DNA from 4 places in the Streptomyces sp. NPDC001732 genome. Region 1 is predicted to be linked to each of the others. Evidence: riboswitches for the same ligand, from Rfam matches in the RefSeq annotation. Region 1 holds a riboswitch; each other region holds the start of a gene.
The links. Region 1 has a riboswitch for cyclic di-AMP ahead of ACWCXX_RS18950 (transglycosylase family protein). Riboswitches for the same ligand answer to the same signal wherever they lie in the genome.
Positions count from the first base shown of each region.

Region 1 (7,673 bases):
GGGCGACCGCGTCACCCGCACCGTCACCGCCCGCGCCTACTACTGGCTGATCAACCGGCTGGTGGACGTGGAGCTGGTCGACGGCGTCGGGGACTTCCGGCTGCTGTCCCGCCGTGCCGTCGACGCGGTCCTGGAGCTCACCGAGTACAACCGCTTCTCCAAGGGCCTCTTCGCCTGGGTGGGGTTCCCCACGACGACCTTCGGCTACGAGAACGCCGTCCGGGAACAGGGGCGGTCCGCCTGGACCTTCGGGAAGCTCCTCAACTACGGGCTCGACGGACTGCTCTCCTTCAACAACAAACCGCTGCGCGTGGCGCTCTACCTGGGCATGCTGCTGCTCTCCGTGGCCTGCGCCTATGCGGCATGGATCGTCGGTGTCGCGCTGGTAAGAGGGGTTGATACGCCCGGATATGTCACGCTTCTCGTCGTGGTCACCGCGCTCGCCGGGGTTCAGATGGTGATGCTCGGAGTGGTCGGCGAGTACGTCGGCCGCATCTACTACGAGGTGAAGAGGCGCCCGCACTTCCTGGTCAAGACCACGAACACCGCGGCGGCGCCGCGACGGACACGGGAACCCCAGGAGTTCGTGCACCGATGACGGTCCCGGCACAGATGGCCCGGTTCGCCCTCGTGGGAGTGGTGAACACCGGCACGTACTACGGCTGCTATCTCCTGCTGCTGAACGTGCTGCCGTACATCGCCGCCCATGCGGTGGCGTTCCTGCTGAGCATGGTCGGCTCCTTCTTCCTGAACTCCTGGTTCACCTACCGCACCCGCCCCACCTGGCGGAAGTTCCTGCTCTTCCCGCTCACCAACGTCGCCAACTTCGTCATCACGACCGGCGGCGTCTATCTGCTGGTCGACCTCGCCGGGTTCAGCGACCGGTACGCGCCGCTGGTCGCGGCGGTGGTGGCCGTCCCGGTCACCTTCGTCGTCTCGCGCACGATCATGCTGCGGCCGGACAGCAAGGAGCCCTCGCCCGAGCGCGTGCCCTGAACCGCCCCGCCCCGCCCCGAACCGCCCCGTTTCGTTCCGCTCCGCTCCGTTCCGCCCGGCCCCGGGCGGCGCCGGGCGGGCCCACATCCCCAACTCCTTCCGAATCGTTGGTCGAACCGGTGGCCCCAGCCACCTCCACTGCCTAACATCGATCACCGCAAGGTCTTGTGCACTGATGCACAAAGTCTCCCCGGGAGGTTCCTTTGCACCGCCGCCGCCGCACCGCGCTCACCGTCTCCGCCGCCCTCCTCGCCGGCGCCCCACTCCTGACCGCCTGCGGCGGGACCCACCCGGGCGCCGCCGCCGTCGTCGGCGGGGACCGGATCGAGGTGTCCGCACTCCAGGGCCAGGTGGCGGCCGTGCGCAAGGCCCAGCGCGGCGCGGCGGACGCCTCCGAGCTCCTCGACAAGTCCGGCCAGCTCAGCCGGGCCAAGCTGCACGGCATCATCTTCGACCGGGTCCTGGACCGGGCCGCGAAGGACGCGGGCGTCACCGTCAACCGCAACGAGATCCAGCAGCTGCGCAAGGCGGCTGCGGCCCAGTCCGGGGGAGAGACCCGGCTGCGCACGGTGATGCTCAGGCAGAGCTGGGTCGCCCCCGGCCAGATCGACGCCGTCTTCCGCGAGCAGGTCCAGCTGACGAAGCTGGCCGAGGCGCTCGGCGTCGACATCCAGCAGCCCGCCGGGCAGCAGGCCGTCGGCGAGGCGCTCAGCAAGGCGTCGAAGGCCCTGCGGGTCGAGGTCAACCCGCGCTACGGCACCTGGGACGACAAGCAGACCCAGCTCGCCGGCTACAAGGCCCCGTGGATCAGCCAGGTCACCAAGCCGGAGGGCGTGGTGGCGGGGGCCTGACCGGCCGAGGGGTCGGCCACCGGCCCGACCGGAGTAGATTCGAACAGTGAACGCTGAAGATCCCGGCCGTATCGTCCTGCTCACCGCCAGCCACCGCGTCGCGCCCGGACTCCTGTCCTGGCCCGCCTGGCAGGCGCTGCACGCCGCCGACCGGGTGCTCTGCGCGGAGGGGGACCACCCGCAGCTGCCGTACCTGCGCGAGGCGGGCGTCACGGTGGAGCACGCCGCGCCCACCGCGCAGGAGCTCGTCGAGGCCTGCGCGGGCGGCCGGAGCATCGTCGTCCTCGCGGGCGGCGAGGGCTCCGGGCCGCTGACCGACGGGCTCGCCCGGCTCGCGGGTTCGGGCCGGGTGCGGATGCCGGACCTGGAGCTGCTGCCCGGTTCGTACGACCTGCCGGGCGCCCGGTTCCTGGACCTGGTCCAGATCATGGACCGGATCAGGACCGAATGCCCCTGGACCTCGCGCAAGACCCACGAGGGCCTGGCCAAGTACGCCATCGAGGAGGCGTACGAACTGGTCGAGGCGATCGAGGACGGCGACCGCGACGAACTGCGCGAGGAGCTGGGGGACGTCCTCCTCCAGGTGGTCTTCCACGCCCGGATCGCCGAGGAAGGCCGTCCCGAGGACGGAGCGGAGCCGTTCTCCGTGGACGACGTGGCCGCGACCCTCGTCGAGAAGCTGATCCACCGCCACCCGCACGTCTTCGGCGACGAGACGGCCGAGACGCCGGAGGACGTGCACGCGCACTGGCTGCGGACCAAGGCCGTCGAGAAACAGCGCGAATCGATCACCGACGGGGTTCCGCTCGGCCAGCCGGGGCTGGCGCTCGCGGCGAAACTGGCCGGCCGGGTCCGTACCGCCGGGCTCGACGTGGCCCCGCCCACCGGCGACGGCATCGGCTACGAGCTCCTCGCCCTCGCCGTACGGGCCGAGCGGGACGGCATCGACCCCGAGGCCGCGCTGCGGGCCGCGGGCCGTGCCTACCGGGACGCCATCAGGGCCGCGGAGGGCAAAGGATAACGTCGGGGCGTGAACCACAGCCCCGCCGACAGCCCCACGGACCGACCCGCCGACGAGCCTGCCGACAGCCCTGCGGACCTTCCCTCCACCGGGCCCGCCGTCGGCCCCGCGGACCGTCCTGTCGGCAGGCCCGCCGCCCGTCCTGCCGACGAGCGCGCCGCCGGCGCCGCGGACCTTCCCGCCGACGAGGCCGCCGCCGGGCGCACGGGCCGGTCCGCCGACGCGCCCGCCGGTTGTCCCGTCGGCCGGTCCGGTGCCGGTCCCGACGATGCGCCCGAGCTCTTCACCTGGGAGTTCGCCACCGACCCGTACCCGGCCTACGCATGGCTGCGCGAGCACAGCCCCGTGCACCGGACCGCGCTGCCCAGCGGCGTCGAGGCGTGGCTCGTCACCCGGTACGCGGACGCCCGGCAGGCGCTCGCCGACACCCGGCTCTCCAAGAACCCGGCGCACCACGCCGAACCGGCGCACGCCAAGGGAAAGACGGGCATCCCCGGGGAGCGCAAGGCGGAGCTGATGACGCATCTGCTGAACATCGACCCGCCCGACCACACCCGGCTGCGCCGCCTCGTATCCAAGGCGTTCACCCCGCGCCGGGTCGCCGAGTTCGCGCCGCGGGTGCAGGAACTGACGGACCGACTCATCGACCGCTTCGCGAAGGAGGGGAAGGCCGACCTCATCCACGACTTCGCCTTCCCGCTCCCCATCTACGCCATCTGCGACCTGCTGGGCGTGCCGCCCGAGGACCAGGACGACTTCCGGGACTGGGCGGGCATGATGATCCGCCACGGCGGCGGCCCGCGCGGCGGGGTGGCCAGGTCGGTGAAGAAGATGCGCGGCTACCTCGCCGAACTGATCCACCGCAAGCGCGAGAACCCGGGGGAGGACCTGATCTCGGGGCTGATCCGGGCCAGCGACCACGGCGAGCACCTCACCGAGAACGAGGCCGCGGCCATGGCCTTCATCCTCCTCTTCGCCGGGTTCGAGACGACGGTCAACCTCATCGGCAACGGCGTCCACTCCCTGCTGCGCGACCCGGAACAGCGCGCCCGGCTCCAGCGCTCCCTCGAAACGGGGGAGGACGGGCTGCTGGAGACCGGGATCGAGGAGCTGCTGCGGTACGACGGTCCGGTCGAGCTGGCGACCTGGCGGTTCGCCACCGAACCGCTGACGCTCGGCGGACAGGAGATCGCGGCCGGGGACCCCGTTCTCGTCGTGCTCGCCGCCGCCGACCGCGACCCGGAACGCTTCACGGACCCCGACACCCTGGACCTCGCCCGGCGCGACAACCAGCACCTCGGATACGGGCACGGCATCCACTACTGCCTGGGGGCACCGCTCGCCCGGCTGGAGGGCCGGACCGCGCTCGCCACGCTGCTGAGACGCCTTCCCGACCTGCGGCTCGCGGTGGAACCCGGCGATCTGCGGTGGCGCGGCGGACTCATCATGCGCGGACTGCGCACCCTCCCCGTGGAGTTCGCCCCGGAGTCCGGACGGGTCGGAAGTGACGAACCGTCAAGTCTGTGACTTTTACGTGATCCGCGCTGCATCGACTTGTGACTCCCGTTCGAGTCCAGCTAGGTTCACCGTTCGACCCACCAGTCACACGTCAGCTACACGGAAGGCAAACCCCATGGGCTCCGCGAACGGCAAACACCGTCGCCCCCGGCAGGCACCCGCCATCGTCGTCGCCGCGGGCGTGACCGGGTCGGCCATCGCCATCCCGCTGCTCGGCGCGTCCGGCGCGCACGCGGCCGATGCCACGACCTGGGACCGGGTGGCCGAGTGCGAGAGCGGCGGCACGTGGAGCGCCGACTTCGGCAACGGCTCCTACGGCGGGCTCCAGCTCTCGCCGGAGACCTGGAAGGCGTACGGCGGCGAGTCGTACGCCGAGCGCGCCGACCTGGCCAGCCGGGCGCAGCAGATCGCCGTGGCCCAGAAGATCCTGAAGGACCAGGGGCCGCAGGCCTGGCCCAGCTGTGCGGCCATCTCCGGCCTCGCGACGGACGGAACGCTGCCCGGCGTCGACCCGGGGGACGCGCCCTCCGCCGACCCGGAGCAGGGCGGGAAGCCGTCCGGGGAGCCGTCGAAGGCCCCGGCCGACGGGACCACGCCGTCGGACGGCACGGGCGCCGTTGACGGCGAGGACGGTTCGAACGGACCGGACGGCGCCGGCGAGCCGTCAGGGGCGACCACGCCGTCACCGGACCCCTCGTCCGGGACCCCCACCACCCCCTCCTCGGACGGCTCTCCGAAGGCGCCGTCCGACACGCCCGAGAAGTCCGTTCCTTCTGGTTCATCCGAATCACCCAGCAGTCGGGGTGGCAAACACCGCGGCGCGCCGGCCGTCGAGGGTGACCGCGGGGCCGACGCGGACGGTGGCCGCGAGTCGGGTCGTCACGCCTCCCGCGGCGGCGACGGAGCGCGCGACGCGGACGCCCCGAGCGTCGGCGACCCGTACACCGTCCGCCCCGGCGACAACCTCTGGGCCATTGCTGACGCACAGAAGATCCCTGGTGGCTGGGCTGCGCTCTACGAGGCGAACAAGGACGAGATCGGCGTCGATCCGGATCTCATCCTGCCCGGCCAGAGCCTCGACCTCGGCGTGAAGTCCGAGTGAGAGCGGTCTGACGACCGGCTGAAAAAGTCCCCGAGCCCGGGGCAGTTCGGAGACCTATGTCCGCTTATGCGTAAGTGAGACATGGGTCTCTTTGCGTCAACTGGCGTGTCGCGCGCCGCGAACCCCTTCGCATCGGGTCCGACCTGCGGAAACGATGGATCCTCAGATACGAGTACGGGTCTATTGTCCGATGTGTCCATCTTTGAATGTGAGGGTTGCGTATGTTTACGGTCGGAACCGCTCGCACCGCGGGCCCCGTCGACCGTCACGCCGAATCCTGCCGTCGGTCGGAGGGAACAGACGCGTAAAGCGCCGTAGGCAGGAGCGGGGGACCCAGGTAGGCGCCGGCCCTGATCGTCGAAAGACGCATCGGGACCGGCTTGGGGTGAAGTCGCGTGCTAGGACGTGCGACCGGGCAACTCACTTGGCCCGAACCCGACAGCTCACCTCGTAGGCGTCGGTGAGGAGAAGTTCCATGCTGTTTTCCAGCAAGGGCAAGCACCGCCGCCCGTCCAAGGCCGTCCGCATCGCCACGCTCGCCGGTGTCACCGGTGCCGCCGTCGCCGCCCCCCTGATGGGTGCGACCAGTGCCTCCGCCGCCTCCGTCGCCACCTGGGACGCCGTGGCCCAGTGCGAGTCCGGTGGCAACTGGTCCATCAACACCGGCAACGGCTACTACGGTGGCCTGCAGTTCTCCCAGTCGAGCTGGGCCGCCGCCGGTGGCCTGCAGTACGCCCCCCGCGCCGACCTGGCCACCAAGGCCCAGCAGATCGCCACCGCCGAGCGTCTCCTCGACATGCAGGGCCCCGGTGCCTGGGCCTGCGCCGGTGCCGGCGGCCTGACCAACGACGGCGTCGACCCGGGCGTCGACACCGGCTCCTCGAAGTCCACCGAGAAGTCCGGCTCCAGCCAGCAGCAGAGCGCCCCGGCCGCCCCGAAGCAGCAGTCGCAGCCGACCCGCCAGGCCCAGCCGAAGCAGGAGCGCACCGAGGCCCCCGCCGCCTCCCGCTCCGAGCGCTCCGCCGCGCCGCAGGCCGAGGTGAAGAAGACCGTCACCACCCCGACCGGCAAGAAGGTCAAGAAGGGCGACGGCGAGTACAAGGTCGTCACCGGCGACTCGCTGAGCAAGATCGCCGCCGACCAGGGCGTCGAGGGCGGCTGGCAGAAGCTGTTCGAGCTGAACAAGGACATCGTCGAGAACGCCGACCTGATCTACCCGGGTCAGCAGCTGCACCTGACGAAGTAGTCACGGCTCTCTCCTCCCCGGCGCCCCGGCCCGCGCGACCCTTCCGTACGCGCGGGCCGGGGTTTCCGCCTTCACCGCTCCGGCGGCTCCCGCCGCTCCGGGAAGGACCTCCTCCGAAGGAGGAGGGGCGCGGCGGAAGAGAGGCGACCGTTCAACTTCTGTAGTTACTGATTAGTAAAAACCTGACTGTTCGTCCTGCAATGTCCGCCCCCGAGTCCTTTTTCGTCCCAGGGGACGGGCGGTCGTCGGGCCGATCGGGCCGAGCCGGTTAGGCTCTTGTCGCAAGGCCCAAGCGGCCCTGCACAACCAGCGTCATATCCCAGAAGGAGATGCCTCGTGCCGTCCATCGACGTCGTCGTAGCCCGGGAAATCCTCGACTCCCGCGGAAACCCCACGGTCGAGGTCGAGGTCGGCCTCGACGACGGCAGCACCGGCCGTGCTGCCGTCCCGTCCGGCGCCTCCACCGGTGCGTTCGAGGCCATCGAGCTTCGCGACGGTGACCCCAACCGCTACCAGGGCAAGGGCGTCGAGAAGGCCGTCCTCGCCGTGATCGAGCAGATCGGCCCGGAGCTCGTCGGCTACGACGCCACCGAGCAGCGCCTGATCGACCAGGCGATGTTCGACCTGGACGCCACGGAGAACAAGGGCTCGCTCGGCGCCAACGCCATCCTCGGCGTCTCGCTGGCCGTCGCCCACGCCGCGTCCGAGGCCTCGGACCTGCCGCTGTTCCGCTACCTGGGCGGCCCGAACGCGCACCTGCTGCCCGTTCCGATGATGAACATCCTCAACGGCGGCTCGCACGCCGACTCCAACGTGGACATCCAGGAGTTCATGATCGCCCCGATCGGCGCGGAGTCCTTCTCCGAGGCCCTGCGCTGGGGCACCGAGGTCTACCACACGCTGAAGAAGGTCCTGAAGTCCAAGGGCCTGTCGACCGGT
Region 1 covers NZ_JBSFFY010000017.1:84,391-92,063, reverse strand. Annotated here, with positions in the region: gene ACWCXX_RS18980 (glycosyltransferase family 2 protein) at 1-598, shown strand, start outside; gene ACWCXX_RS18975 (GtrA family protein) at 595-996, shown strand; gene ACWCXX_RS18970 (SurA N-terminal domain-containing protein) at 1,200-1,847, shown strand; gene ACWCXX_RS18965 (nucleoside triphosphate pyrophosphohydrolase) at 1,894-2,868, shown strand; gene ACWCXX_RS18960 (cytochrome P450) at 2,878-4,395, shown strand; gene ACWCXX_RS18955 (transglycosylase family protein) at 4,502-5,488, shown strand; cyclic di-AMP (ydaO/yuaA leader) riboswitch at 5,789-5,960, shown strand; gene ACWCXX_RS18950 (transglycosylase family protein) at 5,964-6,734, shown strand; gene eno (phosphopyruvate hydratase) at 7,071-7,673, shown strand, end outside.

Region 2 (7,673 bases), on a different contig from region 1:
TGCCACCACCCGCACGGGCATGTGACGATCAGTGCATGCCAGCCGCCACGACCCGAGCTCCGGGCTCCCGCACCGCCGACCCGGACGAGCCGCCGCTGCGCAGGCTGTACCGCAGCGCCGACGGCCGGATGCTCGGCGGGGTCGCGCGCGGCCTCGCCGGGCACATCGGGCTGCCGGTCGCCTGGGTGCGGTTCGTCTTCCTCGGCCTGTTCTTCGCGGACGGCCTCGGCGCGCTGCTCTACGCCGTGTTCTGGATCGTCGTCCCGCTCGGCGTCGGCGGCGTCGAACCGCCGCGCTCGCTCTTCGAGACCGCCCCGGACGGCACCCGTCGGCTCCGCAAGCCCGACAAGGGCCAGGTCTTCGCCCTGATCGCGCTGTTCATCGGCGCCATGATCTTCGTCGGCAACGTCGACATGGGCAGCAAGGCCAACCGCTACATCTGGCCGACGCTGCTGATCGGCGCTGGTTCCGTACTGGTGTGGCGGCAGGCCGACAACGCCCGGCGCGCCCGCTGGATGGAGGTCGGCAGCCGCCGCCGGGTCCTGCACCTGGCCCGCGGCTTCGCCGGGGTCGCCCTGGTCGGTCTCGGCCTGGCCGTCTTCATGGTGGTGCGCGGCTCCGCGGCCCAGCTCGGCAACGTCCTGACGGCCGCGATAGCGGTGCTCACCGGCATCGCGCTGCTGGCGGGCCCCTACCTCGTGCGCATGACCCAGGACCTCTCCGAGGAGCGCACCATGCGCATCAGGGCCCAGGAACGCGCCGAGGTCGCCGCCCACGTCCACGACTCGGTGCTGCACACCCTCACCCTGATCCAGCGCAACGCGGAGGACGCCGGAGAGGTCCGCCGCCTGGCCCGCGCCCAGGAACGCGAACTGCGCAACTGGCTGTACAACCCCGAGGGCACCGGCAAGGACGAGGACGACGAGCCCGAGACCCTCGCCGAGGCCGTCAAGCGCGCCGCCGCCGAGGTCGAGGACAAGCACGGCGTCCCGCTGGAGGTGGTCGTCGTCGGCGACTGCCCGCTGGACGAGAAGCTGGGCGCACAGATGCAGGCCGCGCGCGAGGCGATGGTCAACGCCGCCAAGTACGGTGGCGAGGGCGGTGCCGTGCAGGTCTACGCGGAGGTCGAGGGCCGGACGGTCTTCGTCTCGGTGCGCGACCGGGGTCCGGGATTCGACCTGGACTCCGTACCGGGGGACAGAATGGGCGTACGAGAATCGATCATCGGCCGGATGCAGCGCAACGGCGGTACGGCACGGCTGCGTTCGGTGCCCGGCGGGGGCACGGAAGTCGAGCTGGAGATGGAGAGGGCGAGCGATGACGGAGACCACTGAGTCGGCCGGGGGGCCGGAGCGCCGGGTACGGGTCGTGCTCGTCGACGACCACCGGATGTTCCGCACTGGCGTCCAGGCCGAGATCGGCCGCACCGAGGAGACCGGCGTCGAGGTCGTCGGCGAGGCCGCGGACGTCGACCAGGCGGTCACCGTCATCACGGCGACGCGCCCCGAGGTCGTCCTCCTCGACGTGCACCTGCCCGGTGGCGGCGGCGTCGAGGTGCTGCGCCGCTGCGCCCCGCTGATGGGCGCCGCGGAGAACCCGGTGCGGTTCCTGGCGCTGTCCGTGTCGGACGCCGCCGAGGACGTCATCGGCGTCATCCGGGGCGGCGCCCGCGGCTACGTCACCAAGACCATCACCGGCACCGACCTGATCGACTCGGTCTTCCGGGTCCAGGAGGGCGACGCGGTGTTCTCGCCCCGGCTGGCCGGCTTCGTCCTGGACGCCTTCGCCTCCACGGACGCGCCGCCGGTCGACGAGGACCTGGACCGGCTGACCCAGCGCGAGCGCGAGGTGCTGCGGCTGATCGCCCGCGGATACGCGTACAAGGAGATCGCCAAGCAGCTGTTCATCTCGGTGAAGACGGTCGAGTCGCACGTCTCGGCGGTGCTGCGCAAGCTCCAGCTGTCGAACCGGCACGAGCTGACCCGCTGGGCGACGGCCCGACGGCTGGTCTGAGCCGCCGGGCCGGGGGCCGTCAGGCCGGGTCGAGCGAGATGTTCAGCTTCTCGCCGATCCGGCGGTAGCCGATGCCCGCGTAGATCCGTTCGACGTCGGCGTCGCCCGGTTCCAGCCAGACCATCCGGCAGCCGCGCTCGAAGGCGGTCGCGGTGAGGTGGGCGGAGAGCGCGGCGCCGATGCCCCGGCGCCGGAAGGCGTCGGCGACGGCGAGCCCGGCCAGTTCGGTGAGACCGTCGACGGGGACCGAGCAGCCGCCCGCGCCCGCCGGTGCGCCGTCGAGGGTGGCGAGGGCCGCGACCCCGCCGCCCTCGACCGCCGTGCGCAGCCAGATCGCCTCGCCGCCCTCGGGCTCACCGGTCCCGCCGTAGCCCCGGTACTGGACGAGCGCGGCGGCGGCGAACTCCGCGTCGGTGACCGGTTCGGCGATCGCGAGGGCGTCCACCGGCTTCGGGGAACGCAGGTCGCCGGGGGCGCAGGCCAGGATCGGGGCCCGGTTCTCGACGGTGAACCCGGCGGCGAGCAGCGCGGGTTCGACCGCGGGCGCCCAGCCGGGCAGGAACTCCAGCCGCGGCAGCCGGTCGTGCTCGCGGAACGCCGCGATCAGGGCGTCGAGTTCCCCGGGCGTCGGTTCGGCGCTCTGGTCGGGGATGGCGTAATTGGCGTATTTGATGGACCAGTCGGGGTTGTACCGCACGGTGAACGGGCCGACCCGGAAGTGGTCGGGGGAGCGCAGCGCGAGCGTGCGGGCATGGGTCTGGACATCGACGTCCATGGGCATGTGTGGGTGTCCTCGGGCCGGTTGGGCGACGGCGGGCCGCCCTCGACGGCGGGGTGGCCCGGTGGCGGTCCGACCCGGGTGCGATCGCCCCGACGGCGCTCGCACCGGATCGGAATCGGGAGCCTATGCCACGCGTGTCGCCCCGGCGAAGGGCATTTCGTCGATCGGCGCGATCCGGACCGTCGACCCGGTGCGCGGCGCGTGGATCATCTGTCCGTTGCCGATGTACAGCCCGACGTGACTGATCCCGGAGTAGAAGAACACCAGGTCGCCCGGGGCGAGTTGGGAGCGCGAGACGCGTTGCCCGGTGTTGATCTGGGTGTACGTGGTCCGGGGGAGGGAGAGACCGGCGGACCGCCAGGCGGCCTGGGTGAGCCCGGAGCAGTCGAACGAGGAGGGGCCGGTCGCACCCCAGACGTACGGCTTGCCGATCGCCCCGTAGGCGAACGCGACGGCCGCGGCGGCGCGGGCGTTCGGGGCCCGGACGGGGCCGCGTGCGGCGGCCCGGACGGCGGTGTCCGGGGCGCCGGAGCGGCCGTGGTCGGTCTCCTCGTACGCGGCGCGCTGGGGCGGGGTCAGCCGGGCGAGGAGCCGTTGCGCGTCGGCCAGCTTGGCCCTGATCGTGGTCTTCTGCTTCTTCAGCTCGGCCTGTCGGGCGGCCAGCACGGTCAGCTTCTCGTCGGCCTGCGAGCGCAGTTCGGCGATCCGGGCGACCTGCTTCTGGACCCGGTCGATCGCGACGGCCCGGCGGTCGCCGACCCGGTCCACGAACGCCGCGCGTTCCAGGTACTGGTCGGGGTCGGAGGAGAGCGCCAGCTGCACGGACGGGCTGATGCCGCCGGTGCGGTACTGCGCGGCGGCGTACGAGCCGAGTTCGTCGCGCGCGGTGTTGAGGCGCTCGGTCCGGCGGGCGGCCTCGTCGCGCAGGGTGTTCAGGGCCTCGGTCGCGGCGGTCGCCTTCTCCTTCGCGCCGTTGTACTTCTCGGTGGCGACCTCCGCGTCGTGGTACAGCCGGTCCACCTTGGCCTTGACCTGGGCCGGGGTGAGATCGGGCTCGGCGTGGGCCGATCCCGGCAGCACGACGGCGGTGGCGGCCCCGGTGAGGGCGAGGCCGGCCGCGGTGCGGGCAGCAGAGCCGGTGAACGGGCGCTGCTTGGGTTTTCGATGCGCTGCCACGAGGGCGTGCGTCCTTCCTGATGACTGCCCGGCGGGGACTACCGACGGGCCCACCGGAGACCCGGCCACGGGGCGCCACGGGGGAGCGGCCCGCCGCCGGATCTCTCGGCGGGGCGACCGGTGCGCCGTCCGGAAACGGAGCGGCGAGGGAGCCGGTCACCTGGTCAGGGACGCTAGACCCGGGGCACGGGCAAGAGTCGTAATGGCGCTTATTGCCCGAATTTGGCGCGGCAATGTCGTCAAGTGATCGAGGAAATTGCACCAGAGTGAGGCATTCGGTACAGACACGAGCGGAGCGGCCGGGAAGTCGCACCTGCCTGTGGGGTGGTGATATGGGCGGGGCTAGGCTGCGGCCTCATGGACGTACTCATTCATGTCTTCGTCGCCCTGCACATCGTCGGCATCGCCTCGCTGCTGGGCGGTTTCCTGACCCAGATGAAGGCGATGGGCGCGGGCACGGCCCGGTTCGTGCCGGCGATGCTGCACGGTGCGCTGACCATGCTGGTCACCGGTGTCGCGCTGGTCGGGCTGAACGAGGCCGACGGCGGCCACGTGAACAACATCAAGATCGGGGTCAAGACGCTGATCCTGGTCGTCATCCTCGCGCTCGTCTACGTCAAGCGGGACGAGGAGAAGGTCGACAAGGGCGCCTTCGCGGCGGTCGGCGGCCTGACGCTCGCCAACATCTTCATCGCCACGCTCTGGGTCTGAGCCCCGGGGCCCGGCCGCCGGACCGGGGCCGATGCCCGGACCCGAGGCGGGCCGGGGCCGACGCCGCCCCGGCCCGAGGTTGTCAGGCCCGGGCGTCCCCGGCCCGCCGGACGGGCGCGAGGAGCGAGCGCGTCCGGCGGCCGGAGGTCCTGCGGTGCGGCCGCTACGCCGGGCGCACGCTGCCGTAGATCGGCATGTAGTAGATCGACTCCTCGCGCACGTTCGCCCCGGGCTTCGGTGCGTGGATCATCATCCCGTCGCCCTTGTAGATGCCGACGTGGCTGATGTCGTCGTAGAAGAAGACGAGGTCGCCCGGCCGCAGGTCCGCCGTGGCGACCCGGGTGCCGATCTTCACCTGGTCCCAGGTGGTGCGCGGAAGGTCGACGCCCGCCGCCCTCCACGCCGCCTGGGTGAGCCCGGAGCAGTCGTACGAGTCCGGGCCGGTGGCGCCCCAGACGTACGGCTTGCCGATCTGGGCCCTGGCGAAGGCGAGTACCTTCTCCGCCTGGGTGGTGGCGTCGCTGTCCGAGCCGGTGCCGGTTCCGGTGCCCGTCCCCGTACCGCTGCCGGAGTCCGCCTCCTTCGCGGCCTCCTCGGCCTTGCGGTCCGCCTCGGCTGCGGCCTGCTGCTTCGCCAGCTCCTCGGCCTTGCGCTTGGCCTCCGCCTCCTTCTTCCGCTCCAGCGCCGCGAGCCGCGCCTTCTCCTCGGCGGTCAGCTTCGACAGCAGCGTGCGCGCCTCGCCCAGCTTCTTCTGGACGTTCTGCTTGCTGGTGCGCAGGGTGGCCTGGGTCGTCGTCAGGGTCTCCAGGCTCTGCACCGCCTCGGACCGCTTCTTCGCCGTTCTGGCCTGCTGCGTACGGAATTCCGTGACCGCCTTCTGCTGGCGGCTGGTCATCCGGTCCATCAGCTGGCTCTGGTCGAAGTACGACTGCGGGTCGTCGGCCAGGAAGAAGGTGGCGGACGGTGCTATGGAGCCGTTGCGGTACTGCGCGGCCGCGTAGGTGCCGAGCGTCCGGCGCGCCTCGTTGAGCTTGTCGGCGCGCTCGGCCACGTCGTCCAGCAGGGCCTGGACCTTGGCGCGCTGGGTGGCGGAGGCTTCCTTCGCCCGGTTGTACTTCTGGGTCGCGGTGCCCGCCTGCCGGTAGAGGTCGTCGACCTTCTTCTGGACGTCCTCGACGCTGGGCTTCGGGCCGGGCGCGGCCGTGGCGCTCTGCGTGGAGAGCAGGGTCACGGACGCCAGCGCCGCCGAGGTGAGCCCGACGGCCGGTGCGGTGGTGCGCATCCGGGGGCGCGGTTTGCGGTGCGATGCCAAGACGGGCATCTCCTTCCGTGGACCGCCTGCCGGGTTAGCTGTCGGGTTCGGGCGGAACGGAAGGCTGCCCTACGGTCCGTTTGGGGGATGAGGACCGATTCACCCCAGTGCTTCCTGTGGGTCCCCGGCTCCGAACGCCCATGGGGGCAGCCCGGATTCGGCGGGGGTGCCCGCTCGGCGTGGTTCGCCGCAAAGGGGGTACGGGCCGCCCGGTCGAGCACGCTAGCCAACCGGTGTGCCGCTGGGAAGGTCGATGTTCGATATGCCCGATACATTTTCGTGACCTGGGTTGCAGGAGTGGCCGGAGGTCCGGAACCCCTCACGCGGTGCGGTTGCCCGCTCTCCGTGCGTGTTCGTTCTCTCCGTGCGCGTCCGTTCTCGGTGCGTGTCCGTTCCTCGCGCCCGTCCGGCGAGCGGGCGCCGGGCGGTTCGGCAAGGGCCCGCCGGGTGTCCGTGCGGCGGCTTAGACTCGACAAGCGATGAGCAGCCTCTTTGACGACAGTTTCCTGGCCGGCCTCCAGCCCTCGGAGGAAGAACCCCCGCCGCCCCCCGAGGACGCCGCACCCGAAGAGGTGCCGGAGGGGCTCTTCGGGGACGTGTTCGACGGGCCGCCGCCCAGGGACGCGTACTACCGCGACGGCGCCCCCCGCCCCGTCGTCGACTCCGCCGCGCTCCTCGACGGGCTGAACACCGAGCAGCGCGCCGCCGTCGTGCACGCGGGCTCCCCGCTGCTCATCGTCGCCGGGGCCGGTTCCGGGAAGACCCGGGTGCTGACCCACCGGATCGCCCACCTCCTCGCCGAGCGCGGGGTGCATCCCGGCCAGATCCTGGCGATCACCTTCACCAACAAGGCCGCCGGCGAGATGAAGGAGCGCGTCGAGCAGCTCGTCGGGCCGCGCGCCAACGCCATGTGGGTCATGACCTTCCACAGCGCGTGCGTACGCATCCTGCGCCGCGAGTCGAAGAAGCTCGGCTTCACCTCGTCGTTCTCGATCTACGACGCGGCCGACTCCAAGCGGCTGATGGCCCTGGTCTGCCGCGACCTCGACCTGGACCCGAAGCGCTTCCCGCCGAAGTCGTTCACGGCCAAGGTCTCCAACCTGAAGAACGAGCTGATCGACGAGGAGACCTTCGCGGGCCAGGCCGCCGACGGTTTCGAGAAGACGCTCGCCCAGGCGTACGCGATGTACCAGTCCCGGCTGCGCGAGGCCAACGCGCTGGACTTCGACGACATCATCATGACGACGGTGCACCTGCTCCAGGCGTTCCCCGACGTCGCCGAGCACTACCGCCGCCGCTTCCGGCACGTCCTGGTCGACGAGTACCAGGACACCAACCACGCCCAGTACACCCTCGTGCGCGAACTGGTCGGCCCGGCGGGCGAGGGCGACGCCCCCGCCGAGCTGTGCGTCGTGGGTGACGCGGACCAGTCGATCTACGCCTTCCGCGGCGCGACCATCCGCAACATCCTCCAGTTCGAGGAGGACTACCCGGACGCGACCACGATCCTCCTGGAGCAGAACTACCGCTCCACGCAGACGATCCTGTCCGCCGCCAACGCGGTCATCGAACGCAACGCGAGCCGCCGCCCCAAGAACCTGTGGACGAACGCCGGCACGGGCGCCCGGATCACCGGCTACGTCGCCGACACCGAGCACGACGAGGCGCAGTTCGTCGCCG
Region 2 covers NZ_JBSFFY010000002.1:403,530-411,202, forward strand. Annotated here, with positions in the region: gene ACWCXX_RS04660 (PspC domain-containing protein) at 36-1,334, shown strand; gene ACWCXX_RS04665 (LuxR C-terminal-related transcriptional regulator) at 1,318-2,013, shown strand; gene ACWCXX_RS04670 (GNAT family N-acetyltransferase) at 2,033-2,794, opposite strand; gene ACWCXX_RS04675 (NlpC/P60 family protein) at 2,918-3,970, opposite strand; gene ACWCXX_RS04680 (hypothetical protein) at 4,328-4,681, shown strand; gene ACWCXX_RS04685 (NlpC/P60 family protein) at 4,845-6,002, opposite strand; cyclic di-AMP (ydaO/yuaA leader) riboswitch at 6,001-6,166, opposite strand; gene pcrA (DNA helicase PcrA) at 6,473-7,673, shown strand, end outside.
Region 2: linked by a shared signal. The riboswitch ahead of ACWCXX_RS04685 (NlpC/P60 family protein) and the one ahead of ACWCXX_RS18950 (transglycosylase family protein) in region 1 are both predicted to bind cyclic di-AMP.

Region 3 (7,673 bases), on a different contig from region 1:
CAGGCGTCGTACGTGAGGAGGCCGAGCGACTCCGAGTTGCCGAGGATCGCGACCCGGGGGCCGGCCGGCAGCGGCTGGTCGGCGAGGAGGAGCCCCGCGTCGACCATCTCCGTCACGGTGTCGACCCGGATCACGCCCGCCTGCCGCATGAGCGCCGAGACCGTCGCGTCCGGGATCCGGCTGACCGGCACGGCGTGTCCGGGCGGGGTGGAGCCGCTGTGCCGGGCGCCCTTCACCACGACCACCGGCTTCACGGCCGCGGTGCGCCGCGCGAGGCGGGTGAACTTGCGGGGATTGCCGATCGATTCGAGGTACAGCAGGGCGACATCGGTGTCCGGGTCCTCGTACCAGTACTGCAGGAAGTCGTTGCCCGATATGTCGGCGCGGTTGCCCGCGGAGATGAAGGTGGACAGGCCCGCCCCGCGCCGGTACAGCCCGGAGAGCAGGGCGATGCCGATCGCTCCGGACTGGGTGAAGAGCCCGATGCGTCCGGGGGCGGGCGGCTCGGGGGCCAGGGAGGCGTTCAGCCGGACGGTTTCGGCGTTGTTGATGAGGCCGAAGGCGTTCGGGCCGATGATCCGCATGCCGTACGAGCGGGCCTGACGGACCAGTTCCCGCTGCCGCTCCCGGCCCTCGGCGCCCCATTCGGCGTATCCGGCGGAGAGGACGACCAGGCCCTGGACGCCGTGCTCGCCGCAGTCCTCGACGGCTTCGGGGACCCGGTCGGCGGGCACGGCCACGACCGCGAGATCGACCGGTTCGCCGATCTCGCCGATCGAACGGTGGGCGGGGACTCCGTCGATCGTGGCCCGGTCGTCGGCGAAGGCGTGGTTCACGGCGTACGTGCGGCCGGTGAAGCCGGCCCCGAGGAGGTTGCGTAGCACCGTGCGGCCGACCCCGCCGGAGGTCCGGCCGACGCCGATGACGGCGACGGATCCCGGGGCCAGCAGGCGCTGCACGGACCGGGCCTCGGCACGCTGCTCGCGGCCGCGCTGGACGGCGAGGGACTCGGCGGTCGGTTCGAGGTCCAGGGTGAGGTGGACGGAGCCGTCCTCGAAGCTGCGCTGCTGGGTGTATCCGGCGTCCCGGAACACCTTGATCATCTTGGTGTTGGCGGGCAGCACCTCGGCGGCGAAGCGCCGGATGCCGCGCTCGCGGGCGACGGCAGCGATGTGTTCGAGGAGGGCCGAGGCCACTCCCCGGCCCTGGTGCGCGTCCTGGACGAGGAAGGCGACCTCGGCCTCGTCGGCGGGGGCGGAGGCGGGCCTGCCCCGCTCGTCGATCCGGTCGTAGCGGACGGTCGCGATGAACTCGCCGCCGACCGTGACGGCGAGCCCCACCCGGTCGACGTAGTCGTGATGGGTGAAGCGGTGCACGTCCCTGTCGGACAGGCGGGGGTAGGGGGCGAAGAACCGGTAGTACTTCGACTCGTCGGAGACGTGCTCGTAGAAACTGACCAGCCGTTCGGCGTCGTCCGTGGTGATGGGCCTGATCCGGGCGGTTCCTCCGTCGCGGAGCACCACGTCGGCTTCCCAGTGGTCGGGGTAGGCGTGATGCGGACTCTGCTCCGGGGCGGGCTGCATGGGCAAAGACTACGGCGCCACCAGCGGTCGCGTGGGGCTCGGGGCCGGGGCAGGCTGGGAGGGCCGATCGGCGGTACCGCGGGCGTCGCGGGCACGTTCCGGGTCGGCCGGAGCACCGCGCACCGCGTGAGAGAATGGTCTAGACAACTTTTGATTCATGAAGGGCAGAACCATGGCTGAGCGCCGCGTCAACGTCGGTTGGGCCGAGGGCCTGCACGCCCGCCCCGCTTCCATCTTCGTCCGTGCCGCCACGGCTTCCGGCATCCCCATGACGATCGCCAAGGCCGACGGCACCCCGGTGAACGCCGCCTCCATGCTCGCGGTGCTCGGCCTCGGTGCGCAGGGCGGCGAGGAGATCGTGCTCGCGTCCGACGCCGACAACGCCGAGGTCGCCCTGGACCGCCTGGCGAAGCTGGTCGCCGAGGGGCTCGAGGAGCTCCCGGAGACCGTCTGAAACATTTTCCGCAAGAGAGCCGCGGCACCCTGAACCGGAGCCGCGGCTCTTCTGTTTTCCGGAACGGACCGGCCGGAACGCGCCCGGGTCCACGGAATTCCGGCCGTTGGCATCAGGGCGGGAAGAACTCGGCCCGAACGAATTCGGGCGGAAGGGGTTCCCGCTCCCTCGCCCGGCCCGGTCGCGGCCGGGCCGGGCCGGGCCGCGCAGCACCTTGAGGTGTGCCTCGGTGCGGCGCCGGGCGGCGCGCTGCACCCAGCGGCTCCAGCAGCATCCGGGCCTCCGGGAGGTCGGCTGCCTCCGGCTCAGCGGGGTCTGCACCCCAGAGGCCGCGTGCCGGCGGGTGATCACGAACCCCCTCGGCCCCGGGGTCCGCAACGTCTCTCTCGCCGGAACACGGAAAACCCCGTACCGACGCACCGACGTTGGGCTGTGGGACGGGTCGGCAGGCGGGCAGGCGCTCGCGCCGGGGTGCCGGGCGGGTACGCCGATGGCCCCGGCGGGCTGCTTCCGGGGCCATCGGGAGGTGCGGAGAGGTACCGCGAGGAGGTGCGGGTCAGATGTTGACGCCGTGGGCGCGCAGGTATGCGACGGGGTCCACGTCGGAGCCGTATACCGGGGTCGTGCGGGCCTCGAAGTGGAGGTGGGGACCGGTGGAGTTGCCGGTCGAGCCTGAGAGGCCGATCTGCTGGCCCGCGCCGACGCTCTGGCCGACGGAGACGCCGATCGAGGAGAGATGGCCGTACTGCGTATACGTCCCGTCCGTCATCCGGAGCACGATGTTGTTGCCGTACGCGCCGCCCCAGCCGGCCTCGACGACCGTACCGGCGCCGACGGCGACGACGGAACTGCCGGACGCGGCGTGGAAGTCGATGCCCGAGTGGCTGCCGGAGGACCAGAGCGAGCCGCTGGACTTGTAGCCGGTGCTGATGTACGAACCGGCGACCGGCAGCCGGAAGGAGCCCAGCCGGGCGCGTTCGGCGGACCGGGCGGCGCGCGCCTCCTCGGCACGCGCCTCGGCCGCGCGCTTCGCTTCGGCCCTGGCCTTCGCCTCGGCCTTCTTCTTGGCCTCCGCCTTCTTCTCGGCTTCCGCCTTCGCCTTCGCCGCGACGTCGGCCTGGTGCTTCTGCACGTCGGCCTGGGCGTCGATCTGATCGGCGAGGGTCGCGTCGATGGCGATGACCTGGTTCAGGCCGGTCTCGCTCGTGGAGGGGGCCTCGGAGTCCGCGGCGAGGGCCGGGGAGGCCAGGCCGCCGATGACTCCGGTGGTGGCCAGAGCCGCGACGCCGACGACCTTCGCGCTCCCGCGCGTCAGGCGGCTCGGGGCACGGTGCTTCCCGGTGGCACGGGTGAACGCCATGAAGTGGCTGGTCCTTTCCTTCCTTCTCGCCTACCGGGTTAGCTGACGGGTTCGGAGCAGGAAGGTCTCCTACGGGCGCCCCGGCCGTCGCGGCTCGGGCGTCCGATTCACCCCAGGGACTGCATGGGTCCCCGGCTCCCCCGGCTCGCGCCTGACGGGGACTCGGCGATGACTGCCCGGTACGTCGCGGTTGCGGCATACGAGTGGCGGGCAGCCCAGCCGACGCTAAGCGGGGCCGCTTTCATTCACCAAACGGACAGGCCGTTTTGTAGCGCATCCCACAGGGCAGACAGGCAACCTCCCTCACAAGGGCGGACAAAAGGGAGGGTCTCGGCGAAATCCCTCTCACCCAGATCCTCCCTTCGTCCCGATATGCGAATGCCCGACCGGCCGGTCCGCGCCTGGGCTCAGGCGACCGGCGGGGCCGTTCCGCTCGTCAGCCGGTGACCACCGACACCTCTCCGATGCCCAGCGCCCGGACCGGCTCCGCGATCCGGGCCGCGTCACCGACGAGGACCGTGACCAGCCGGTCCTCGGGGAAGGCGTTGACGACCGCCGCGGTCGCCTCGACCGTGCCGGTCTCCGCGAGCCGGGCGTACAGGTGCGCCTGGTAGTCGTCCGGGAGGTGCTGCTCGACCTGGTCGGCGAGGGTGCTCGCGATGGAGGCCGCGGTCTCGAACTTCAGGGGCGCCACACCCACGAGGTTCTGCACGGCCGTCTCGCGCTCCTCGTCGGTCAGGCCCTCCGCCGCCAGGGTCCGCAGGACCGTCCACAGGTCCTTGAGCGCCGGCTCGGTGGACTCCGTGTCCACGGAACCGCTGATGGCGAGCATCGCGGCACCGGTCGCGCCCGACGCGGAGTCCGGGGCCGACGACCGCAGCACCTGGGCGAAGGCCCGCACACCGTAGGTGTAGCCCTTCTCCTCGCGCAGCACCCGGTCCAGCCGGGAGGTGAGCGTGCCGCCCAGGCAGTACGTGCCGAGCGTCTGGGCCGGCCACACGCTGTCGTGCCGGTCGGCGCCGATCCGGCCGATCAGCAGCTGCGTCTGCACCGCGCCCGGACGGTCGACGATCACCACCCGCCCGGTGTCGTCGGCGGTGATCGGCGGGGCGGTCCGGGGCTCGGCGGGCTCGCCCGACCAGTCGCCGAGCGTGTCGGCGAGCAGGGCGTCCAGGTCGATGCCGGTGAGGTCGCCGACGATCACGGCGGTCGCGGTGGACGGCCTGACGTGGGCGTCGAAGAACGCGCGCACCGCCGCCGAGTCGATCCGCTCCACCGTCTCCTCGGTGCCTTGACGCGGGCGCGACATCCGTGCCGCGGCCGGGAACAGTTCCTTGGAGAGCTGCTTGGCGGCGCGCCTGGCCGGGTTGGCCTGCTCGTGCGGGATCTCGTCGAGCCGGTTGCGCACCAGCCGCTCGATCTCGCCGTCCGCGAAGGCGGGCGCCCGGAGCGCCTCGGCGACCAGTGCCAGGGCCTTGGAGAGCCGGGAGGCCGGAACCTCCAGGGAGACCCGGACGCCGGGGTGGTCGGCATGCGCGTCGAGGGTGGCGCCGCAGCGCTCCAGCTCGGCGGCGAACTCCTCCGCGGTGTGCTTGTCCGTGCCCTCGGAGAGCGCCCGCGACATGATCATGGCCACGCCGTCGAAGCCCTCGGGCTCGGCGTCCAGCGGGGCGTCGAGGAAGATCTCCACCGCGACGACCTGCTGGCCGGGGCGGTGGCAGCGCAGCACCGTCAGGCCGTTGGGCAGGGAGCCCCGCTCCGGCGCGGGAAAGGCCCAGGGCCGGGCGACGCCGGGGGCCGGCTGCGGGTGGTACTGCATCGAAACTCCAGTCGCGGCGGCGTCGGTCACTTGCCCGCTCCTTCGTGCGCGTCGGTGTCGTCGGCGTCGGTCTCCGCCATGTCGGCGGGCTCGGCCGTATCGGCGGGCTCGGCCGACTCGACCGGCTCGTAGACCAGCACCGCCCGGTTGTCGGGGCGCAGCTGGGCCCTGGCGGCGGCCTGGACCTCCTCCGCGGTGACGTCGAGCACCCGCTGCACGGCGGTCAGGGCGAGCTGCGGGTCGCCGAACAGCACGGCGAAGCGGCACAGTTCGTCCGCGCGGCCCGCGACCGTGCCGAGCCGGTCCAGCCACTCGCGCTCCAACTGGGCCTGCGCACGCTCCATTTCCTCGGGTGTGGGGCCCTCGGCGGCGAACCGGGCGAGCTCCTCGTCGACCGCGGCCTCGACCTGCGGCACCTCGACCCCGCCGGACATCTTGACGTCCAGCCAGCCGAGCGAGGGCGCCCCGGCCAGTCTCAGCAGCCCGAACCCGGCCGCCACGGCCGTACGGTCACGGCGGACGAGACGGTTGTGCAGCCGGGACGACTCGCCGCCGCCGAGCACGGTCAGCGCGAGGTCCGCCGCGTCACACTCCCGGGTGCCGTCGTGCGGCAGCCGGTAGGCGGCCATCAGGGCGCGCGCCGGGACCTCCTCGCGGACCTCCTCGCGCAGTTGCTCGCCGATGATCTCGGGGAGCGCGCCGTCGCGCGGCGGCTGCTTGCCGTCGTGGGACGGGATGGAGCCGAAGTACTTCTCGATCCAGGCGAGGGTCTGCTCGGGGTCGATGTCGCCGACGACCGAGAGCACCGCGTTGTTGGGCGCGTAGTAGGTACGGAAGAAGGTGCGCGCGTCCTCCAGGGTCGCGGCGTCCAGGTCGGCCATCGAGCCGATCGGGGTGTGGTGGTACGGGTGGCCCTCGGGGTAGGCCAGGGCGGTCAGCCTCTCGAACGCCGTGCCGTAGGGGACGTTGTCGTAGCGCTGGCGGCGCTCGTTCTTGACGACGTCCCGCTGGTTCTCCATCGACTCCTCGTCGAGCGCGGCGAGCAGCGAGCCCATGCGGTCGGCCTCCAGCCAGAGGGCCAGCTCCAGCTGGTGGGCGGGCATGGTCTCGAAGTAGTTGGTGCGCTCGAAGCTGGTGGTCCCGTTGAGCGAACCGCCGGCCCCCTGCACCAGCTCGAAGTGGCCGTTCCCCTTGACCTGGCCGGAGCCCTGGAACATCAGGTGCTCGAAGAGGTGAGCCAGGCCGGTGCGTCCCTCGACCTCGTGGCGCGAGCCGACGTCGTACCAGAGGCAGACCGCGGCGACCGGGGTCAGATGGTCCTCGGAGAGCACCACGCGCAGGCCGTTGGCCAGGCGGTGCTCGGTCGCTGTCAAGCCGCCGGAACCGGCCTGAGCTGTGGCCGTGTGACCCATGGGCATGTACGTCCCTTCGATCGCGATACTGGATTTCCTGCGAGACCTGCCACTGTAAGCAAGCGCACACGCGCCTGGCGAAGTTCCCGTCCCGCGGAAGTTCGCGTGAAAGGGGGGCGCACCCCCCGCGCGCAGGGGCGGGAAACACCCTCGGCGGGCGCCCCGGACGCCCTTTGGGCCGGGTCGAGGTCGGGGATGTCAGTGCGGCGGTCCACAATGGTCCGCGTCAGAACCTGAGGTTGCCCGAACAGAATCCGTGAAGGAGTCGCAGCAGCGATGGCCCGCCGCAGCACGAAGACCCCGCCGCCGGACGACTTCGAGGAGAAGATCCTCGACATCGACGTCGTCGACGAAATGCAGGGCTCCTTCCTCGAGTACGCGTACTCGGTGATCTACTCCCGGGCCCTGCCCGACGCCCGGGACGGCATGAAGCCGGTGCACCGCCGCATCGTCTACCAGATGAACGAGATGGGCCTGCGCCCCGACCGCGGCTTCGTGAAGTGCGCCCGCGTGGTCGGCGAGGTCATGGGCAAGCTGCACCCGCACGGCGACGCGTCGATCTACGACGCGCTGGTCCGGCTGGCGCAGCCGTTCTCCATGCGGCTCCCCCTGGTCGACGGCCACGGCAATTTCGGCTCGCTCGGGAACGACGACCCGCCGGCCGCCATGCGGTACACCGAGTGCCGGATGGCCGACGCGACGTCGCTGATGACGGAGTCGATCGACGAGGACACCGTCGCGTTCCAGTCGAACTACGACGGGCAGGAGACGGAGCCGACCGTTCTCCCCGCCGCGTACCCGAACCTCCTGGTCAACGGCTCGTCCGGGATCGCGGTCGGCATGGCGACCAACATGCCGCCGCACAACCTGGGCGAGGTCGTCGCCGCTGCCCGGCACCTGATCAAGCACCCGGGCGCGGACCTGGAGACCCTGATGCGGTTCGTGCCCGGCCCCGACCTGCCCACCGGCGGCCGGATCGTGGGCCTGGGCGGCATCAAGGACGCGTACGCCCGGGGGCGCGGCACGTTCAAGATCCGCGCGACCG
Region 3 covers NZ_JBSFFY010000011.1:111,132-118,804, reverse strand. Annotated here, with positions in the region: gene ACWCXX_RS14590 (bifunctional acetate--CoA ligase family protein/GNAT family N-acetyltransferase) at 1-1,583, opposite strand, end outside; gene ACWCXX_RS14585 (HPr family phosphocarrier protein) at 1,756-2,037, shown strand; partial or broken gene ACWCXX_RS14580 (GntR family transcriptional regulator) at 2,185-2,457, opposite strand; gene ACWCXX_RS14575 (M23 family metallopeptidase) at 2,594-3,397, opposite strand; cyclic di-AMP (ydaO/yuaA leader) riboswitch at 3,411-3,575, opposite strand; gene ACWCXX_RS14570 (M16 family metallopeptidase) at 3,834-5,216, opposite strand; gene ACWCXX_RS14565 (M16 family metallopeptidase) at 5,243-6,628, opposite strand; gene ACWCXX_RS14560 (DNA gyrase/topoisomerase IV subunit A) at 6,905-7,673, shown strand, end outside.
Region 3: linked by a shared signal. The riboswitch ahead of ACWCXX_RS14575 (M23 family metallopeptidase) and the one ahead of ACWCXX_RS18950 (transglycosylase family protein) in region 1 are both predicted to bind cyclic di-AMP.

Region 4 (7,673 bases), on a different contig from region 1:
GTACCGACGGCCGAGTTGGACCAGGCGGCGACCATGGTGTTGAGGTCGCCGGAGGTCAGCGCCTCCAGGTCCGGTGCGCCCAGGGTGATGGCGATGACGGGGACGAGGATGACGGCCGTGGAGATGGCGAGGGTGGCGAGCACGGTACGGGCGACGTTGCGCCGCGGGTTCTCCAGCTCCTCGGAGAGGTAGACGGCCGTGGAGAAGCCCTGTGTGATGAAGAGGGCGATCGCGAGCCCGGAGATCACCATCATGGCGGTGACGGTCGACGTGCCGCCGTCCGACGAGGCGACCGATCCCTGCGCCAGCGCGGAGACGCCGCGCTCGGAGTGCGCGAAGCCGAGCAGGGCGACGACGGCCGCCGCGATCACTTCGAGGACGAGGAAGATCCCGGTGATCCACGCGTTGGCGCGCAGGTCCAGGAGGCCGGCGAGGGTGGCTAGGAGCATGACGCCGGCGCCCGCGACGGGGGCGGGGATGTGCACGACGGGCGCGAGGTAGTCGGCGGTCCCCATGGCGATGACCGGGGGCACGATCATCACGACCAGCAGCGAGAGCACGAAGACCAGCCACCCGGCCAGCCGTCCCGCCATCGTCGACACCATGGCGTACTCACCGCCGGCGCTCGGGATGAGGGTGCCGAGCTCCGAGTAGCAGAAGGCGACCGCGATGCAGAGCAGCGAGCCGATGGCGATGGTGAGGGCGGTGTACGTGCCGAGGCTGGAGAACAGGTCCGGTACGACCACGAAAAGGGTCGAGGCGGGCGTCACGCAGGAGAGCGTGAGCAGTGTTCCGCCCACGACGCCGATGGAACGCTTGAGCTTCTGTGGGGTGGGGCCGGTCGCTGGGGCGAGCGCCTGGGGAGCGCTGAGCGTGTCGGTCATCGTGCGGTTCCGATCAAGCAGGGGTGGTGTGCGAGCGCGGGAGCGGTATCGCCTCCAGACGAGGACGTGATGAGTGGTTTTCGGCGCTCCCAGCGCGACATGCAATCCTGACGAGTTCCGCAGGTCAATAGCTGTTCACCTTCGGAATTCGTTGTTCATGAGCAACGATCCGACGTTTTCGCGTTAACAGCGCTTCTTCCTCCGGGGATCGGCGGGTGCGGGAACCGCAGCCGTCCCGGCAGGAATGTTTCGCTCGTATCCGAATACCGGAACACGGGACGGGCCCGGGGGCGCGGGGCGCGACGGCCCGCGGGTCGCGCATCCGCCGTCCTGGTGTCAGCCTGGAGTCATGGCTTGGGCGTCGTGGACGACTCGTGGGGTGTTCTCCGGGCGCGGTGGCGTGCTCACGGACGAGGCCGGTGTCCTGTCCGGGGACCTGACCATTCATACGACCTGGGCGGACGACACGGCCCAGATCACCGTGCAGTACACCGGTGCGACCGACTGGTTCACCATGTCGGGCAGCCCCGTGCCGTGCTGTTCGGAGAAGGACAGCCGGCACCTCCACGAGACGGCGGTGCGGGCGGTCCGGGAGGGCGGGGCCGCGACCGTTCCCGTGCCACCGGTCAGGGAACCGGGACGGACGACGGAGAACCTCCAGGACTGACCTCGGGCACGTCGGTCCTCCAGGGCAGGCACGTCGGCTCTCCCCGGCGGGCGCGTGGGCCCGGCCGTGCCCCGGTCGCCGTACGGCTCAGGGGGCCACGAGGCCGCCGCCCGCTCCGGGTGTCCGCAGTGCCGCGGCGACCAGTCCCGCGATCTCACCCCTCGGCACGTCCCCGCCGCCCACCAGCCGGTCGAAGACCAGCCCGTCCACGCAGGCCAGCAGGGTGAGGGTGCGCCCCTCGGCGTCCGCCACGCCCCGCGCGTCCAGGAACTCCCGCACGGTCTCCCGTGCCGCGTTCCGGCGGGGTACGAGGATCTCGCGCAGCTCCGGGTGGCGCACACTCTCGACCGCGCACGCGTAACGGGCGAGCGAGCGCCGCCGCCCCTCCCCGGTGAGCCGTCCCGCGACGAACGCGGCGAGTCCGTCCGTGAGTTCGCCGGGGGTCCTCGGCACCGGCGTCCGCTCCCCCGCCGCCTGCAACTCCGCCTGGTCCCGCTCGACGAGCCGCCGGACGAGCCCGGCGAGCAGAGCCCTGCGCGTACGGAAGTAGGCCGAGGTGGTGCCCGCAGGAAGGTCCGCCGCCCGGTCCACGGCACGGTGGGTCAGTCCGCGCATCCCCTCGTCGGCCAGCACCTCGATGGCGGCGTCGGCGAGAACGGTGCGTCGATCGGTGCTCATCCCCTCTTTCTACACCTGTAGAGGCGGCGTAGTACCCTCCTTCTACAGATGTAGAAGACCGAGGGCGTGGCGGGACGGGACGGAAGAGGGGGCCGGCATGGGCGGCAGTGCGGTGGTGGTCGGCGGGGGCATCGGCGGGCTGGCAGCCGCGATCGGGCTGCGCCGCATCGGATGGGAGACGACCGTCGTCGAGCGCAGTCCCGTGCTGGACGACGCGGGCGCGGGCATCTCCCTGCACGCGAACGGCATCCGCGCGCTGGACGCCCTCGGCGTCGGAGCGGCGGTGCGCGCGGCTGCCCGGCCCCAGTACACGGGCGGCACCCGAAGTCCGGGCGGGCGTCTGCTGGCGCGCATGGACGGGGCGGCGCTGGAACGCGAGCTGGGCACCCCGATCGTGGGCATTCCCCGGTCCGTGCTGCACCGGCTGCTGCGCGCGGAGCTGCCCGCCGGGTCCCTGGTCGTCGGGGCCGAGGTGACGTCCGTCGACCGTTCCGACGCCTCCCGGGTACGGATCGCGGTCGGCGACACCGTTCTCGACGCGGATCTGGTCGTGGCCGCCGACGGCGTGAACAGCCGGTTGCGGGCGCAGCTCTTTCCCGGCCATCCCGGCCCGGTCCACAGCGGCTCGACGGTGCTGCGGGCCATCACGGAGTCGCCGGTGGAGCTGCGCACCGACTTCGAGCTGACCTGGGGCCGGGGGGCCGAGTTCGGGCACATCGTGTTCGCCGACGGCCGGGCCGAGTGGCACGCGGTGTTCAACTCGCCCGCCGGTGTGCGCAGTCCGGATCCGCTCGCCGAGGCCCGCCGCCGGTTCGGCGACTGGCACGACCCCATTCCGGCCCTGCTGGCCGCGACCCGGCCCGACGCCGTGCTGCATCACGACGTCAACGAGCTGGTCGCCCCGCTGCCCTCCTACGCGGTCGGGCGGATCGCCCTTCTCGGCGACGCCGCCCACGCGATGACCCCGAACCTCGGCCAGGGGGCCTGCCAGGCGCTGGAGGACGCGGTGTCGCTGGCCGCCGCGCTCCGCACCGCGCCCTCCGTCGAAGCGGCGCTCGGTCGCTACGACGCCGAGCGCCGCCCCCGCAGCCAGTCGGTCGCGAGGGCGGCCCGTCGGGCCGGCCGGATGGGCCAGCAGTTGTCGCATCCGGTGGCGATCGCCCTGCGCGACACGGCGCTGCGGCTGGCACCGTCGCGGGTCACCGTCCGCACGATCCTGCGGCACGCCGACTGGACGCCCCCGCGGCCGGACTGACCGTGCGGTGCGTCAGTAGGCCCCGTTGACGTTGTCGATGGACCCGTACCTGGCGGCGGCGTAGTTGCACGCCGCCGTGATGTTGGCGACCGGGTCGTAGCTGTCCATCGACGTACCGGGCACGTGGTAGGCGCGGAACGTGGGGTCGATGATCTGGAGGAGCCCCTTGGAGGGCGTTCCGGCGGCGGCGTTGGAGTCCCAGTTGTTGATGGCCCGGGGGTTGCCGGAGGACTCGCGCATGATGTTGCGGTGGATGCCCTCGTAGCTGCCGGGGATGTTGTGCTGGGCCATGACGGCCAGCGACTCCCTGATCCAGCCGTCCAGATCGTTCGTGTACGTCACGGGCTGCGCGGTGACGGCACCGGCGGACTGCGCCGGCGTTGCCGACGCCGCTCCGGCGACGGCCAGCGGGAGCACGAGGGCGGCCACGCCCGTGCCCACGGCGATGAAACCCCGGACCGGCGAAACGGGCCTGCGACGACGGTACGCACCCTTTGCGGGCATGGTGAATTCCTCTCCGTCGCCTACGAGGTGAGCTGTCGGGTTCGGGCTGGAGATGCCCGGCCGCACGCGAATGCGGCTTCACCCCGAGCCGTTCCGGATACCGGATCGGCGGCTTGCCTGGGTCCCCCGTTCCTGCCGTGCACGAGTGGGTCGGATTGCCGGACAGCGGCAGGATTCGGCGTTCCGTCCGGATTGACGGTGACCGTAGGCGAGAAACACCGAAAGGGACAAGCCCCCGAATTCCGCGCACAATTCATTCGCAAGATCGAATTGCGGGGAATTCAGTAACGCACTTCACATCGAACGGCCGAATCCCCTTGCAGGAAAAGGGAACCGGACCGTCCGGCATGGCATCACGGACATCGAACGTGATGCGCACCACTTAATCGCAAAAGGTGCATTTCGCCCCCCATCGAAGCGGCATGAAAGGGGCTAACCCCCCTTCACCGCCCAGTTACACCAATGGGGCAAATCGCCCATGCAATTACATTTGACTCTTCGTCCGGGAGGTGGGGCCCCGCATGGCGGGGCCCCACCCGTGCCGGGATCAGAGCCTTTCGAGGATCTTGTTCATCTGCTCGATCTCTGCGGTCTGGGCCGTCACCACGGCCTCGGCGAGCTTCTTCGCCTCGGCGTTGTCGCCCTTCTTCTGCTCGTCCCGGGCCATGGTGACCGCGCCTTGGTGATGGGCGATCATGAGCTGGGCGAACTTCTTGTCGAAGTCCTTGCCCGCAGCGGCCTTCAAATCGCTCATGTCCTTGTCGGACATCATTCCGGGCATTCCCGCGCCGTGGGAGCCGTGATCCATTCCGGGCATGTCACCCTTCGGGGATTCCGGCAGCGGCTTGCCCCACGACGCCAGCCAGCCCTTCAACGTGTCGATCTCGGGATCCTGGGCCTTCTCGATCGCGGTGGCCAGCTTCTTGATCTCGGCGTCGGCGGCACGGCCGTCGGCCAGCTTCGCCATCTCGATGGCCTGCTGGTGATGCGGGATCATGTCCTGCGCGAACTTCACGTCCGCGTCGTTGAACGCACCGCCCGGGGCGGCCGGTGCGGAGGCGCTGCCGGAGCCATGGCCCATGCCGGGCACGGACGGGTCGTCGGACTTCGTTTCGTCGGAGGAGCCGCACGCCGTGAGCGCCAGGGCGAGGGCGGCGACGGCACCGGCGGCCGCGAGTGCGCGACGGCGGCGGACAGCGGTGGGCAGGGAAACGCGCATGCTGGATTCTTTCCAGGTGGACGCGCCACGTCGGTGGCGCGTGGAACGGGCGGGGTCGTCCGGCCGGTCCGGCCCCGGTGGGCCGGGAACCGGCGGTTCCCTGTCACGTCCGCGCGATGCACACCTGGAGCAGCAGATCCCTGCCGCCGAACGGCGGCCCCCGTCGTGCCGGCCCGCGCACGGCCGCACGGTGCCCGGCGACGCCCCGGACCGCCAGGACCACCAGGCCCAGTGCGAGGAGCAGCGGCAGCACCCGGTCCCGGACGTGGGTGAACACGCACGACTCGCCGCCCGCCGGGGACGGGGCCGCGGCCACCCGGAGGGCGTCGTCCCCGTGCTGCACGGTGGCGTGTCCGGCCATCGCCATGGGCACGGCCGAGAGGGGCGCGGACCGCTCCGGGAGCGTCGTCATCGCGTCGTGGCAGCCCCCGGCCGCGGCGACCGGGGCGCCGTGCATGAGGAACAGACCGCACAGGACGGCGCACAGCACGAGCAGCCGGGACACTCCCGGTGCGCGCGTCGGTCCGCGATCCACGGCTGCCTCGAACTCCTCGGTCGTACGGGCCCTGCGGTGCGAGTCCGACGATACCCCCACCGGGTTTGTCCGGCCCGCGGCACCCCCGGCCGTACACCTTGCTCGGTTACCGTGCCCCCGGAGCGGGCGCCCCGACCGTTCGCGGGAACCTCCCGCGCGGGGTTCCGACGGGGAGCAGAGCGATGAACGCGCCGAGGGGAACGGGCGGGTTGAGACGCCGTCTGGGCGTGTCCGACGCCGTGGTGATCGGCCTGGGCTCGATGATCGGGGCGGGCGTCTTCGTCGCGTTCGCGCCCGCCGCGGGCGCGGCCGGGTCCGGTCTGCTGATCGGCCTGGGCCTGGCTGCGGTGGTGGCCTACTGCAACGCGACGTCCTCCGCCCGTCTGGCCGCCCGCCATCCGGCGTCCGGCGGCACCTATGTGTACGGGAGGGAGCGTCTCGGCGACTTCTGGGGCCATCTCGCCGGGTGGGGCTTCGTCGTGGGCAAGACGGCTTCCTGCGCGGCGATGTCACTGGCCGTCGGGTCCTATGCGTGGCCCGGCCAGGAGCGTGCGGTGGCCGTCGCCGCGGTGGTGGCGCTGACCGCCCTCAACTGCGTCGGGGTGCACCGGTCCGCCCGGCTGACCCGGGTGGCCGTCGCCTTCGTGCTCGCCGTCCTCGCGGCGGTGGTCGTCGCCGGTCTCGGCGGCGGCACCGCGGACACCGGGCGCCTGGCCATCGGGGCGGACGCCACGGTCGGCGGCGTGCTCCGGGCGGCCGGTCTGCTGTTCTTCGCGTTCGCGGGCTACGCGCGGATCGCCACGCTCGGGGAAGAGGTCCGCGACCCGCGGCACACCATCCCCCGGGCGATCCCCCTCGCGCTGGGCATCACCCTGTTCGTCTACGCCGCCGTGGCCGTCACCCTGCTCGCCGTCCTGGGCCCCGACCGTCTCGCCCATTCCCCGGCGCCGCTGGCCGAGGCAGCGCGTGCGGCGGGGGCGCCCGGTCTCGTGCCCGTGGTCCGGGCCGGTGCGGCCGTCGCCGCGCTCGGCTCGCTGCTCGCACTGGTCCTGGGCGTCTCGCGCACCGTCCTGGCCATGGCCCGCGACCGTCATCTGCCGCACGTCCTGGCCGCGGTGCACCCGCGCTTCGCGGTCCCCCACCGGGCGGAGCTCGCCGTGGGTGCCGTGGTCGCCGTCCTCGCCGCCACCGCGGACCTCCGGGGGACGATCGGCTTCTCGTCCTTCGGGGTCCTCGTGTACTACGCCGTCGCCAATGCCGCCGCCCGGACGCTCGGCCCCGACGAGGGCCGGCCGCCCCGCGCCGTGCCCGTCATCGGTCTGGCGGGCTGTCTGCTGCTCGCCTTCGCGCTGCCGGCGGCGTCGGTCGTCTCCGGTGCCGCGGTGCTGGCGGCCGGGGCCGGGTCGTACGGCGTGCGCAGGGCCCTCGGGCGCACCCGCCGGCAGTAGGGCCGGCGGACGGGTCGGTGCCGTCCGCCGGGCCGCGGGCGACGACCGGCCCGGGGGGCGTCGTCGTCGGCGCCGCGGGGCCTCCCCGACGAGCCCGTCCACCGGTCCCGGACGAGGTCGGCGTGAGCGACGTGCCGCGCGTACTCCTCGATCATGTCGATCAGGCCCCGTCGCACGCCGGGCGATTCACCACCGGGTGCGGTGTACCGGTCCGGGTTCCCCGGGCCGCCGTCGGCCGGGGCCTCGGCGACCGGGGCGCGGGAGCGGGCCACGGCCGCCTGCCGGAGTGTCAGCAGTTCCTCGGGGATTTCCTCGGCGGCCGACGTCCGGCCCCGGTCGGGCCGGGCCTCCCGGTCCATGGCGTCCCACGGGACTCCCGGTTTCTGTGCCGGCAGCAACCCGGCCGCTCTCGGGCTGAAACCCCCGAGGTTCCAATGGGATTGACGGTCGGTCAGGTCGTGGTGTCACCGTTTGGGCGAGGGC
Region 4 covers NZ_JBSFFY010000030.1:37,058-44,730, forward strand. Annotated here, with positions in the region: gene ACWCXX_RS25170 (APC family permease) at 1-884, opposite strand, end outside; gene ACWCXX_RS25175 (hypothetical protein) at 1,234-1,551, shown strand; gene ACWCXX_RS25180 (TetR/AcrR family transcriptional regulator) at 1,639-2,229, opposite strand; gene ACWCXX_RS25185 (FAD-dependent monooxygenase) at 2,327-3,484, shown strand; gene ACWCXX_RS25190 (transglycosylase SLT domain-containing protein) at 3,497-3,988, opposite strand; cyclic di-AMP (ydaO/yuaA leader) riboswitch at 3,991-4,179, opposite strand; gene ACWCXX_RS25195 (DUF305 domain-containing protein) at 4,536-5,207, opposite strand; gene ACWCXX_RS25200 (hypothetical protein) at 5,311-5,742, opposite strand; gene ACWCXX_RS25205 (APC family permease) at 5,925-7,190, shown strand; partial or broken gene ACWCXX_RS25210 (mycothiol transferase) at 7,295-7,549, opposite strand; gene ACWCXX_RS25215 (heavy metal translocating P-type ATPase) at 7,642-7,673, opposite strand, start outside.
Region 4: linked by a shared signal. The riboswitch ahead of ACWCXX_RS25190 (transglycosylase SLT domain-containing protein) and the one ahead of ACWCXX_RS18950 (transglycosylase family protein) in region 1 are both predicted to bind cyclic di-AMP.